Linked DNA regions of Prochlorococcus marinus str. MIT 1013. The protein of the gene in region 1 binds, or shares a complex with, the protein of each later gene. Links are inferred from orthologs where the notes say so. Each region holds a gene or a part of one and is shown on either strand. Other genes may lie near its edges. The genes, in order: nuoH, nuoB and O5633_RS10195.

What was found.
Region 2: the proteins of nuoH (region 1) and nuoB are in contact, whole or in part, in a crystal structure (PDB 6Y11), measured with the Thermus thermophilus proteins. The link is inferred for Prochlorococcus marinus str. MIT 1013 from one-to-one orthologs. Residues at the interface, in WP_096411122.1 of Thermus thermophilus: Arg36, Val44, Arg45, Met46, Gly47, Pro48, Asn49, Arg50, Val51, Leu57, Gln58, Ala61, Asp62, Ile64, Lys65, Ile67, Phe68, Lys69, Glu70, Ile72, Val74, Glu223, Ala224, Glu225, His233, Thr234, Glu235, Tyr236, Ser237, Trp241; in WP_096411117.1 of Thermus thermophilus: Arg16, Glu17, Gly18, Leu24, Leu27, Val28, Trp30, Gly31, Arg32, Asn34, Ser35, Trp37, Thr54, Asp55, Ala56, Asp59, Ala61, Arg62, Phe63, Gly64, Glu66, Val67, Phe68, Arg69, Ala70, Ser71, Arg73, Gln74, Ala75, Asp76.
Region 3: the proteins of nuoH (region 1) and O5633_RS10195 are in contact, whole or in part, in a cryo-EM structure (PDB 6KHJ), measured with the Thermosynechococcus vestitus proteins. The link is inferred for Prochlorococcus marinus str. MIT 1013 from one-to-one orthologs. Residues at the interface, in WP_126985484.1 of Thermosynechococcus vestitus: Gln8, Lys26, Trp29, Leu30, Pro33, Met34, Met37, Leu38, Leu83, Ile84, Phe85, Lys86, Glu87, Asp88, Val89, Leu90, Pro91, Ala92, Thr100, Ala104, Val107, Ile108, Phe111, Leu112, Tyr114, Ile115, Ile125, Ser126, Leu128, Phe133; in WP_126986108.1 of Thermosynechococcus vestitus: Gly6, Tyr7, Glu8, Tyr9, Phe10, Gly12, Phe13, Leu14, Ile16, Cys17, Ser18, Pro21, Ala24, Leu25, Ala27, Ser28, Leu31, Arg32, Pro33, Ser35, Arg40, Leu41, Thr42, Thr43, Tyr44, Glu45, Ile51, Gly53, Ala54, Trp55.

Annotation. Positions count from the first base shown.
Region 1 is NZ_CP114778.1:1,669,858-1,672,879, reverse strand. The notes cover bases 81-2,944. They hold nuoH (NADH-quinone oxidoreductase subunit NuoH), read left to right. Parts: upstream 81-885; coding sequence 886-2,004; downstream 2,005-2,944. Other genes in these bases: O5633_RS09505 (NADH-quinone oxidoreductase subunit J), read left to right, coding at 2,764-2,944; ndhI (NAD(P)H-quinone oxidoreductase subunit I), read left to right, coding at 2,113-2,757; O5633_RS09520 (citrate synthase), read left to right, coding at 81-809. In the rest of the region: more of O5633_RS09520, read left to right, coding at 1-80; more of O5633_RS09505, read left to right, coding at 2,945-3,022. UniProt on the Escherichia coli protein: NDH-1 shuttles electrons from NADH, via FMN and iron-sulfur (Fe-S) centers, to quinones in the respiratory chain. The immediate electron acceptor for the enzyme in this species is believed to be ubiquinone.
Region 2 is NZ_CP114778.1:1,800,220-1,803,287, reverse strand. What follows is about bases 1-2,910. They hold nuoB (NADH-quinone oxidoreductase subunit NuoB), read left to right. Parts: upstream 1-1,031; coding sequence 1,032-1,790; downstream 1,791-2,910. Other genes in these bases: O5633_RS10180 (gluconeogenesis factor YvcK family protein), read right to left, coding at 2,331-2,910; O5633_RS10185 (NAD(P)H-quinone oxidoreductase subunit J), read left to right, coding at 1,808-2,329; O5633_RS10195 (NAD(P)H-quinone oxidoreductase subunit 3), read left to right, coding at 679-1,041; O5633_RS10200 (rubredoxin), read right to left, coding at 169-522; O5633_RS10205 (photosynthesis system II assembly factor Ycf48), read right to left, coding at 1-172. Outside these bases: more of O5633_RS10180, read right to left, coding at 2,911-3,068. UniProt on the Escherichia coli protein: NDH-1 shuttles electrons from NADH, via FMN and iron-sulfur (Fe-S) centers, to quinones in the respiratory chain. The immediate electron acceptor for the enzyme in this species is ubiquinone.
Region 3 is NZ_CP114778.1:1,800,929-1,803,897, forward strand. The notes cover bases 1-2,811. They hold O5633_RS10195 (NAD(P)H-quinone oxidoreductase subunit 3), read right to left. Parts: upstream 1,682-2,811; coding sequence 1,319-1,681; downstream 1-1,318. Other genes in these bases: O5633_RS10180 (gluconeogenesis factor YvcK family protein), read left to right, coding at 1-29; O5633_RS10185 (NAD(P)H-quinone oxidoreductase subunit J), read right to left, coding at 31-552; nuoB (NADH-quinone oxidoreductase subunit NuoB), read right to left, coding at 570-1,328; O5633_RS10200 (rubredoxin), read left to right, coding at 1,838-2,191; O5633_RS10205 (photosynthesis system II assembly factor Ycf48), read left to right, coding at 2,188-2,811. Outside these bases: more of O5633_RS10205, read left to right, coding at 2,812-2,969. UniProt on the Escherichia coli protein: NDH-1 shuttles electrons from NADH, via FMN and iron-sulfur (Fe-S) centers, to quinones in the respiratory chain. The immediate electron acceptor for the enzyme in this species is believed to be ubiquinone.

The DNA.
Region 1 (3,022 bases):
CTCGAAGAGCAATTGATGATCCAAAATATATTTACGACGCAGTAGTTAGGTTGATTGCAAAAATTCCAACTATGGTTGCTGCTTTCGAGCAAATAAGAAAAGGAGACGATCCAATTCAACCCCAGGATGATTTACCATATTCTTCCAATTTCCTGTATATGCTCACCGAGAGGGAGCCAAATCCTCTCGCAGCAAGAGTTTTCGACAGATGTTTAATTCTTCATGCCGAGCACAGTCTCAATGCGAGTACGTTTAGCGCAAGAGTAACTGCCAGCACATTAACTGATCCATATGCTGTAGTAGCTTCTGCCGTTGGGACATTGGCTGGTCCTCTTCATGGAGGGGCCAATGAAGATGTGATAGCAATGCTAGAAGAGATTGGAAGACCTGAGAAGGCCTCTTCATTTCTCAATGATGCAATTGCAAAAAAAAGGAAAGTCATGGGCTTTGGGCACAGGGAGTATCGTGTCAAAGATCCTAGAGCAACAATTTTACAAGCCTTCGCAGAGGAACTTTTCTCGGAATTTGGTAAAGATGAAATGTATGAAGTAGCCAAAGCACTTGAAGAAGAGGCCATTTCCAAACTGGGGCCAAAAGGTATATTCCCAAATGTTGACTTTTACTCCGGACTTGTTTATCGAAAACTTGGTATTCCTCGAGATTTGTTTACACCGGTTTTTGCGATTTCCAGAGTTGCTGGTTGGTTGGCTCACTGGAGAGAGCAACTTGGAGCAAATAGAATTTTTAGACCATCACAAATTTACGAAGGAGCAAAAATCAGAAATTGGCAGCCTCTTGAGAGTAGATAATTTGAAATTTATTTTTTTCTAATTTAAAATTAATTCAAAATTACACTAACCTTAGTTAATAGATTAAATATTAGAAGTGAATTCAGGTATAGACCTTGAAATGAGTTTTACCCAAGGTGTTCAAAACCTTGGTTTATCGCATGAATTAGCACATCTTTTATGGATCCCTCTTCCAATGCTTTTAGTATTGGTGTCAGCTGTAATTGGAGTATTAGTAACAGTATGGCTTGAACGAAAAATTTCTGCAGCAGCTCAACAGAGAATTGGGCCTGAATATGCAGGTGCACTTGGTATTCTTCAACCAATGGCAGACGGTTTGAAACTTTTAGTTAAAGAAGACATTATTCCAGCAAGGGCAGACAGTGTTCTATTTACAGTTGGTCCGATATTAGTTTTAGTTCCGGTAATTCTATCTTGGTTAATTGTTCCTTTTGGTCAAAATCTTTTAATTAGCAATGTAGGAATAGGAATCTTTTTATGGATTGCCCTAAGTAGTATTCAGCCCATTGGTCTACTAATGAGTGGCTATTCCTCCAATAATAAATATTCTTTGCTAGGTGGACTTAGAGCAGCCGCTCAATCAATTAGTTATGAAATTCCACTAGCGCTTTCGGTTTTGGCAATAGTTATGATGAGTAATTCATTAAGTACTGTTGATATAGTTGAGCAACAAAATACTGCTGGTTTTCTTAGCTGGAATATATGGCGACAACCTATAGGTTTTATTATTTTTTGGATCTGTGCGTTAGCTGAATGTGAGAGACTCCCTTTTGATTTGCCCGAGGCAGAAGAAGAACTTGTAGCTGGTTATCAAACTGAATATGCAGGTATGAAATTTGCTCTGTTTTATTTAGCTGGATACATAAATCTTGTTTTATCTGCTTTACTTGTTTCCGTTCTGTACTTAGGAGGATGGGGTTTTCCGATCTCAATTGATTGGTTTGCATCTTTGATAGGTCTTTCAATTGATAATCCATTGGTTCAAATCATTGCTGCTTCTGTTGGAATTGTTATGACAATCCTCAAGGCTTATTTACTTGTTTTTTTAGCAATCTTATTAAGATGGACTACTCCAAGAGTTCGGATTGATCAACTACTTGATTTAGGTTGGAAATTTCTTTTACCTATTTCACTGGTCAATTTACTTGTAACTGCTTCACTTAAACTGGCATTTCCTATGGCATTTGGCGGATAAAAGAAAAGCAACACAATCGCTATTTTTTTAAGTAAAACTACCTACATTTACTTGAAAAAAACTGTATAATGACTAATGTAAATACAGGCCAGCAGCAGGAAATTTAATATGCTTGGTTTCCTTGAAAAAGTTGCCGACTACACTAAAGAAGCAATTAGTGCAGGAAAATATTTAGTTGATGGATTAGGCGTTACGTTTGATCACATGCGTCGAAGACCTGTAACAGTTCAATATCCATATGAGAAGCTAATCCCCTCTGAGCGTTATAGAGGAAGGATTCATTATGAATTTGATAAGTGTATTGCTTGCGAAGTTTGCGTAAGGGTATGCCCAATTAATCTTCCAGTTGTTGATTGGGTAATGAATAAAGAAACCAAGAAAAAAGAATTGAGAAATTATTCAATTGACTTTGGTGCATGTATTTTTTGTGGAAATTGTGTTGAATATTGCCCTACAAATTGTTTATCAATGACAGAAGAATATGAACTGGCTGCATTTGATAGACATAGCCTTAACTACGATAATGTTGCTCTTGGAAGATTACCAACAAGTGTGACTTCAGATCCATCGGTTCGTCCTTTAAGGGAATTAGCTTATTTACCCGAGGGAGTAATGGACCCCCATGAATTACCTTCGAACCAACAAAGAGCAGGTAAACTTCCAATTCAGATTATTAAAGAACTCCAAACAGATAAATTACAAGAAGAAGGAAATAATAATTCTAAAGATATTCTTCCAAAAAAACTTAACTAATAATTAATGAATATCGCTTACTCAACAGAATTAATTTGTTTTTTAGTTCTCAGTGCTGTCATAGTTTCTGGAAGTTTAGCAGTGGTTTTACTAGAAAATATTGTTTACTCAGCATTTTTATTAGGCGGCGTATTTATGGCTGTAGCAGGCTTATATCTTTTATTAAATGCTAGTTTTGTAGCTGCCGCACAAATTCTTGTTTATGTTGGAGCTGTAAATGTTTTGATATTATTTGCAATTATGTTGGTTAACAAGAAAGAGACGT
Region 2 (3,068 bases), 130 kb from region 1 along the record:
TTTTGTCATCAACAAAGTCAGCATCTAGAGGATTTGCCTCAGTATCTAGGTCGACTTGTGTCCAAGGGCTTGATGAGCCAATGGATGCATTACTAACAGTACAACCACTAAGAGCTACTCCTACTATTAAGACAAGGGTCAAATTAATGACATTTGAAAACAGACGTTTCATTTCAAAGAATAAAGAGAGAGAAAACAGGCAGCAGCTAAAGCCAGGCTTCCAAAAATAAGAACGTTTTTCTGGCCTGAAGGAAGTTTATTAAATCCAAAGCCATATGTAAGGTTTTCTTCAAATCCACTAGGCTTTGATTTAGGTCCAATATCCTTGTATCCAACAAATCCTACTCGACAGACTGGACATCTGAACTTCTCTCTATCTATATCTAAGAATGCAGTTCCTGGCTCAATATTAAGCTTCTTTATACCCTCATCAGGATCATAAATAAAACCACAGCTAATACATTCGAAGCGATTTGCTTTTGGATCAAATTCCTCGGTTGAGTTTTTTGGTGCAAATGAAATAACTTGGTTTTGTTTTTCATCAGAATTGAAATCTTCCAAAGGATTTGTTTCTGTTTTGTTGTCTTTACTCACAGTTTTCACTTTCACACATAACAACTCTATGGCACTAATCTAGAAAATGACTGTCAAACTGATATTGAAATCAGTAATTCATTCATGTTTACCCTTCAGGGTTATGAGTATTTTTTAGGATTTCTTCTTATTTCTGGAGCAGTTCCTATTCTTGCGCTCACAACAAATAAGCTAATTTCTCCTAGCAGTAAAGCAGGAGAAAGACAGCTTACATATGAATCTGGCATGGAACCAATTGGGGGAGCATGGATCCAATTTAATATTCGTTACTACATGTTTGCTCTTGTTTTCGTTATATTTGACGTCGAAACGGTGTTCCTTTACCCATGGGCAGTTGCATTTAACAAACTTGGGTTATTAGCATTTATTGAAGCACTTGTTTTCATCACAATATTGGTTGTTGCATTAGCATATGCATGGAGAAAAGGTGCCCTTGAATGGAGTTGAATCCTTTGAACAATTTGAATAAATCTCCCTCTTCTGAAGCCGCAAGAAACCTTAGAGAAGCTTCTTGTGGCCCGGTGGCAACGCCAACAGTAACAAATGATTTAAGCGAAAACATAATCCTTACTAGCCTTGAAGATCTTCACAACTGGGCGAGATTAAGCAGTCTTTGGCCTCTTCTTTATGGAACTGCTTGCTGTTTTATTGAATTTGCGGCTTTAATTGGATCTCGATTTGATTTTGATAGATTTGGATTAGTACCTAGAAGTTCTCCTAGGCAAGCAGATCTACTAATAGTTGCAGGTACTGTAACTATGAAAATGGCACCCGCCCTTGTAAGACTATATGAGCAAATGCCTGATCCGAAATACGTAATTGCTATGGGAGCTTGCACTATTACTGGTGGCATGTTCAGCGCAGATTCAACTACGGCAGTTCGAGGTGTTGACAAATTAATACCAGTTGATCTTTACCTTCCTGGCTGTCCTCCAAGACCAGAAGCAATATTTGATGCTGTGATCAAATTAAGAAAAAAAGTTGCCAACGAATCTATCTCTGAAAGATCAAAGATCACTCAAACTCATCGTTATTTAACTATTCCTCATAGGATGAAGAGAGCAGAGTCAAAAGTTAATGGACAATATCTAAATGCAAAATCCCAACTAATTGCATTAAATCCTTCCTTATCTGAAAAATTTGATCAATCATTAAAAGAGGTTCAAAAAATATCTGAAGAACTTTCAAGCAATTAAGCATCTCTTATAAAAAAATGACAAACGATTCAGAAATTGTAGTAGAAGAAAAAATCTCAGGTCCAATAAGCGTTTGGCTTTCTAAAAATGGATTTGACCACATTCCTCTCCAAGATGATCACTTAGGAGTTGAAATAATAAAAATTACGCCAAGCAATCTTTTATCAATAGTTGAAGCGTTAAAAAATGATGGGTTTAATTACCTTCAATGCCAGGGTGGATACGATGAAGGTCCTGGTTTAAATATTGTTTGTTTTTATAATTTAATAGAAATGAGTGAATTTAAAAAAGATTTTTCACCTCGCGAAGTAAGATTAAAAGTATTCCTAACTCGAAATGGGGACTTAACTGTTCCTAGTTTATACGGTCTTTTCAGAGGAGCAGATTGGCAAGAAAGAGAAACATTCGATATGTATGGTATCAACTTCACAGGCCACCCTCATCCTAAAAGACTTTTAATGCCTGAAGATTGGAAAGGATGGCCACTTAGGAAGGACTATGTTCAGCCAGATTTTTATGAAATGCAAGATGCATACTGATTTATTTCCCTTTTTTGTATCTTCTATAAAATCTCATTATTGCTAAAGCGAGACTCCTAGGATCATGCCTCAAAGTTGGAGTAGCCTTTGAGCCCTGAAGAGAAGCCAAATAAACCTTATAGCCTCTAGATAAAAGATCAAATTTATTGCATTTCACTGGTTCAGCCCCTTTTGATTTGTAGTAATCAACCAATGGGGAGGGTTCTAATTCACCTTGGGCAAGTATTGAACTAAATATTTTCCTAGTAATTCCTCTAGATGCCAATTGCGCTTCGATAGCCCTCACATGACCAGTAACGTCAAGTCCATCAGTTTCACCTGGTTGAGTCATCAGATTACATATATAAAGCTTTGGAGCTTTGCTTCTCTCAATAGCTTCGACTATTTCAGGAACAAGTAGGTTTGGAAGAATTGAAGTGTATAGGCTTCCTGGCCCTATCAAAATAATTTCAGCATTTCTGATTGCTTCCAGTGCTCTTGGCAAAGCTGGAGGGCGAGAAGGATAACAACCGATTCTGATTATTGGTAGGCGAGCCTTCCCAATCGCTGATTCTCCATCTATTCGATCACCATTTTCAAGTTCGGCCCATAAACGGACATCTACATTAGTTGCTGGTACAACTTGACCTTGAACAGCTAGGACCCTGCTTGATGCTGTGATTGCCGTCTCTAAGCTTCCAGTTATTGCAGTTAAAGCGGATAGAAAAAGGTTCCCAAAGCTATGTCCCTCAAGTCCACT
Region 3 (2,969 bases), 130 kb from region 1 along the record:
TTTATAGAAGATACAAAAAAGGGAAATAAATCAGTATGCATCTTGCATTTCATAAAAATCTGGCTGAACATAGTCCTTCCTAAGTGGCCATCCTTTCCAATCTTCAGGCATTAAAAGTCTTTTAGGATGAGGGTGGCCTGTGAAGTTGATACCATACATATCGAATGTTTCTCTTTCTTGCCAATCTGCTCCTCTGAAAAGACCGTATAAACTAGGAACAGTTAAGTCCCCATTTCGAGTTAGGAATACTTTTAATCTTACTTCGCGAGGTGAAAAATCTTTTTTAAATTCACTCATTTCTATTAAATTATAAAAACAAACAATATTTAAACCAGGACCTTCATCGTATCCACCCTGGCATTGAAGGTAATTAAACCCATCATTTTTTAACGCTTCAACTATTGATAAAAGATTGCTTGGCGTAATTTTTATTATTTCAACTCCTAAGTGATCATCTTGGAGAGGAATGTGGTCAAATCCATTTTTAGAAAGCCAAACGCTTATTGGACCTGAGATTTTTTCTTCTACTACAATTTCTGAATCGTTTGTCATTTTTTTATAAGAGATGCTTAATTGCTTGAAAGTTCTTCAGATATTTTTTGAACCTCTTTTAATGATTGATCAAATTTTTCAGATAAGGAAGGATTTAATGCAATTAGTTGGGATTTTGCATTTAGATATTGTCCATTAACTTTTGACTCTGCTCTCTTCATCCTATGAGGAATAGTTAAATAACGATGAGTTTGAGTGATCTTTGATCTTTCAGAGATAGATTCGTTGGCAACTTTTTTTCTTAATTTGATCACAGCATCAAATATTGCTTCTGGTCTTGGAGGACAGCCAGGAAGGTAAAGATCAACTGGTATTAATTTGTCAACACCTCGAACTGCCGTAGTTGAATCTGCGCTGAACATGCCACCAGTAATAGTGCAAGCTCCCATAGCAATTACGTATTTCGGATCAGGCATTTGCTCATATAGTCTTACAAGGGCGGGTGCCATTTTCATAGTTACAGTACCTGCAACTATTAGTAGATCTGCTTGCCTAGGAGAACTTCTAGGTACTAATCCAAATCTATCAAAATCAAATCGAGATCCAATTAAAGCCGCAAATTCAATAAAACAGCAAGCAGTTCCATAAAGAAGAGGCCAAAGACTGCTTAATCTCGCCCAGTTGTGAAGATCTTCAAGGCTAGTAAGGATTATGTTTTCGCTTAAATCATTTGTTACTGTTGGCGTTGCCACCGGGCCACAAGAAGCTTCTCTAAGGTTTCTTGCGGCTTCAGAAGAGGGAGATTTATTCAAATTGTTCAAAGGATTCAACTCCATTCAAGGGCACCTTTTCTCCATGCATATGCTAATGCAACAACCAATATTGTGATGAAAACAAGTGCTTCAATAAATGCTAATAACCCAAGTTTGTTAAATGCAACTGCCCATGGGTAAAGGAACACCGTTTCGACGTCAAATATAACGAAAACAAGAGCAAACATGTAGTAACGAATATTAAATTGGATCCATGCTCCCCCAATTGGTTCCATGCCAGATTCATATGTAAGCTGTCTTTCTCCTGCTTTACTGCTAGGAGAAATTAGCTTATTTGTTGTGAGCGCAAGAATAGGAACTGCTCCAGAAATAAGAAGAAATCCTAAAAAATACTCATAACCCTGAAGGGTAAACATGAATGAATTACTGATTTCAATATCAGTTTGACAGTCATTTTCTAGATTAGTGCCATAGAGTTGTTATGTGTGAAAGTGAAAACTGTGAGTAAAGACAACAAAACAGAAACAAATCCTTTGGAAGATTTCAATTCTGATGAAAAACAAAACCAAGTTATTTCATTTGCACCAAAAAACTCAACCGAGGAATTTGATCCAAAAGCAAATCGCTTCGAATGTATTAGCTGTGGTTTTATTTATGATCCTGATGAGGGTATAAAGAAGCTTAATATTGAGCCAGGAACTGCATTCTTAGATATAGATAGAGAGAAGTTCAGATGTCCAGTCTGTCGAGTAGGATTTGTTGGATACAAGGATATTGGACCTAAATCAAAGCCTAGTGGATTTGAAGAAAACCTTACATATGGCTTTGGATTTAATAAACTTCCTTCAGGCCAGAAAAACGTTCTTATTTTTGGAAGCCTGGCTTTAGCTGCTGCCTGTTTTCTCTCTCTTTATTCTTTGAAATGAAACGTCTGTTTTCAAATGTCATTAATTTGACCCTTGTCTTAATAGTAGGAGTAGCTCTTAGTGGTTGTACTGTTAGTAATGCATCCATTGGCTCATCAAGCCCTTGGACACAAGTCGACCTAGATACTGAGGCAAATCCTCTAGATGCTGACTTTGTTGATGACAAAAATGGGTTTTTAGTTGGCACCAATAGGTTAATTCTAGAGACAAATGATGGCGGAATTACCTGGAAAGAAAGAAATTTAGATATCCCAAGCGAAGGTAACTTTCGTCTAATAAGCGTTGATTTTAAAGGCCCAGAAGGTTGGATTGCAGGTCAACCAGGATTGATTCTTCACACAACTGATGGAGGGAAAAATTGGACTCGTCTCGATTTGGGAAATAAGTTGCCTGGAGATCCATATTTGATAACAACAATTGATAATGATTCTGCTGAGTTGGCAACTACTGCTGGAGCAATTTATAAAACAACTGATGCTGGTGAGAATTGGGAAGCAATAGTTGTTGATACTTCAGGCTCTGGAGGCATAAGAGAATTAAGACGCACAAATAATGGTGGTTATATAAGTGTAAGTAGTCTTGGTAACTTCTTCTCAGTATTAAGTCCAGGTCAGGAGTCATGGAGCCCTCATCAAAGAGCAAGTAGTAAGAGAGTTCAGAGCGTTGGTGAGCAGCCAAATGGTGATCTATGGATGCTTTCTAGAGGAGCTGAAATCAGGTTTAATGCAGATTCGGATGATATCGACTCCTGGTCAAAACCCATAATCCCAATCGTCAA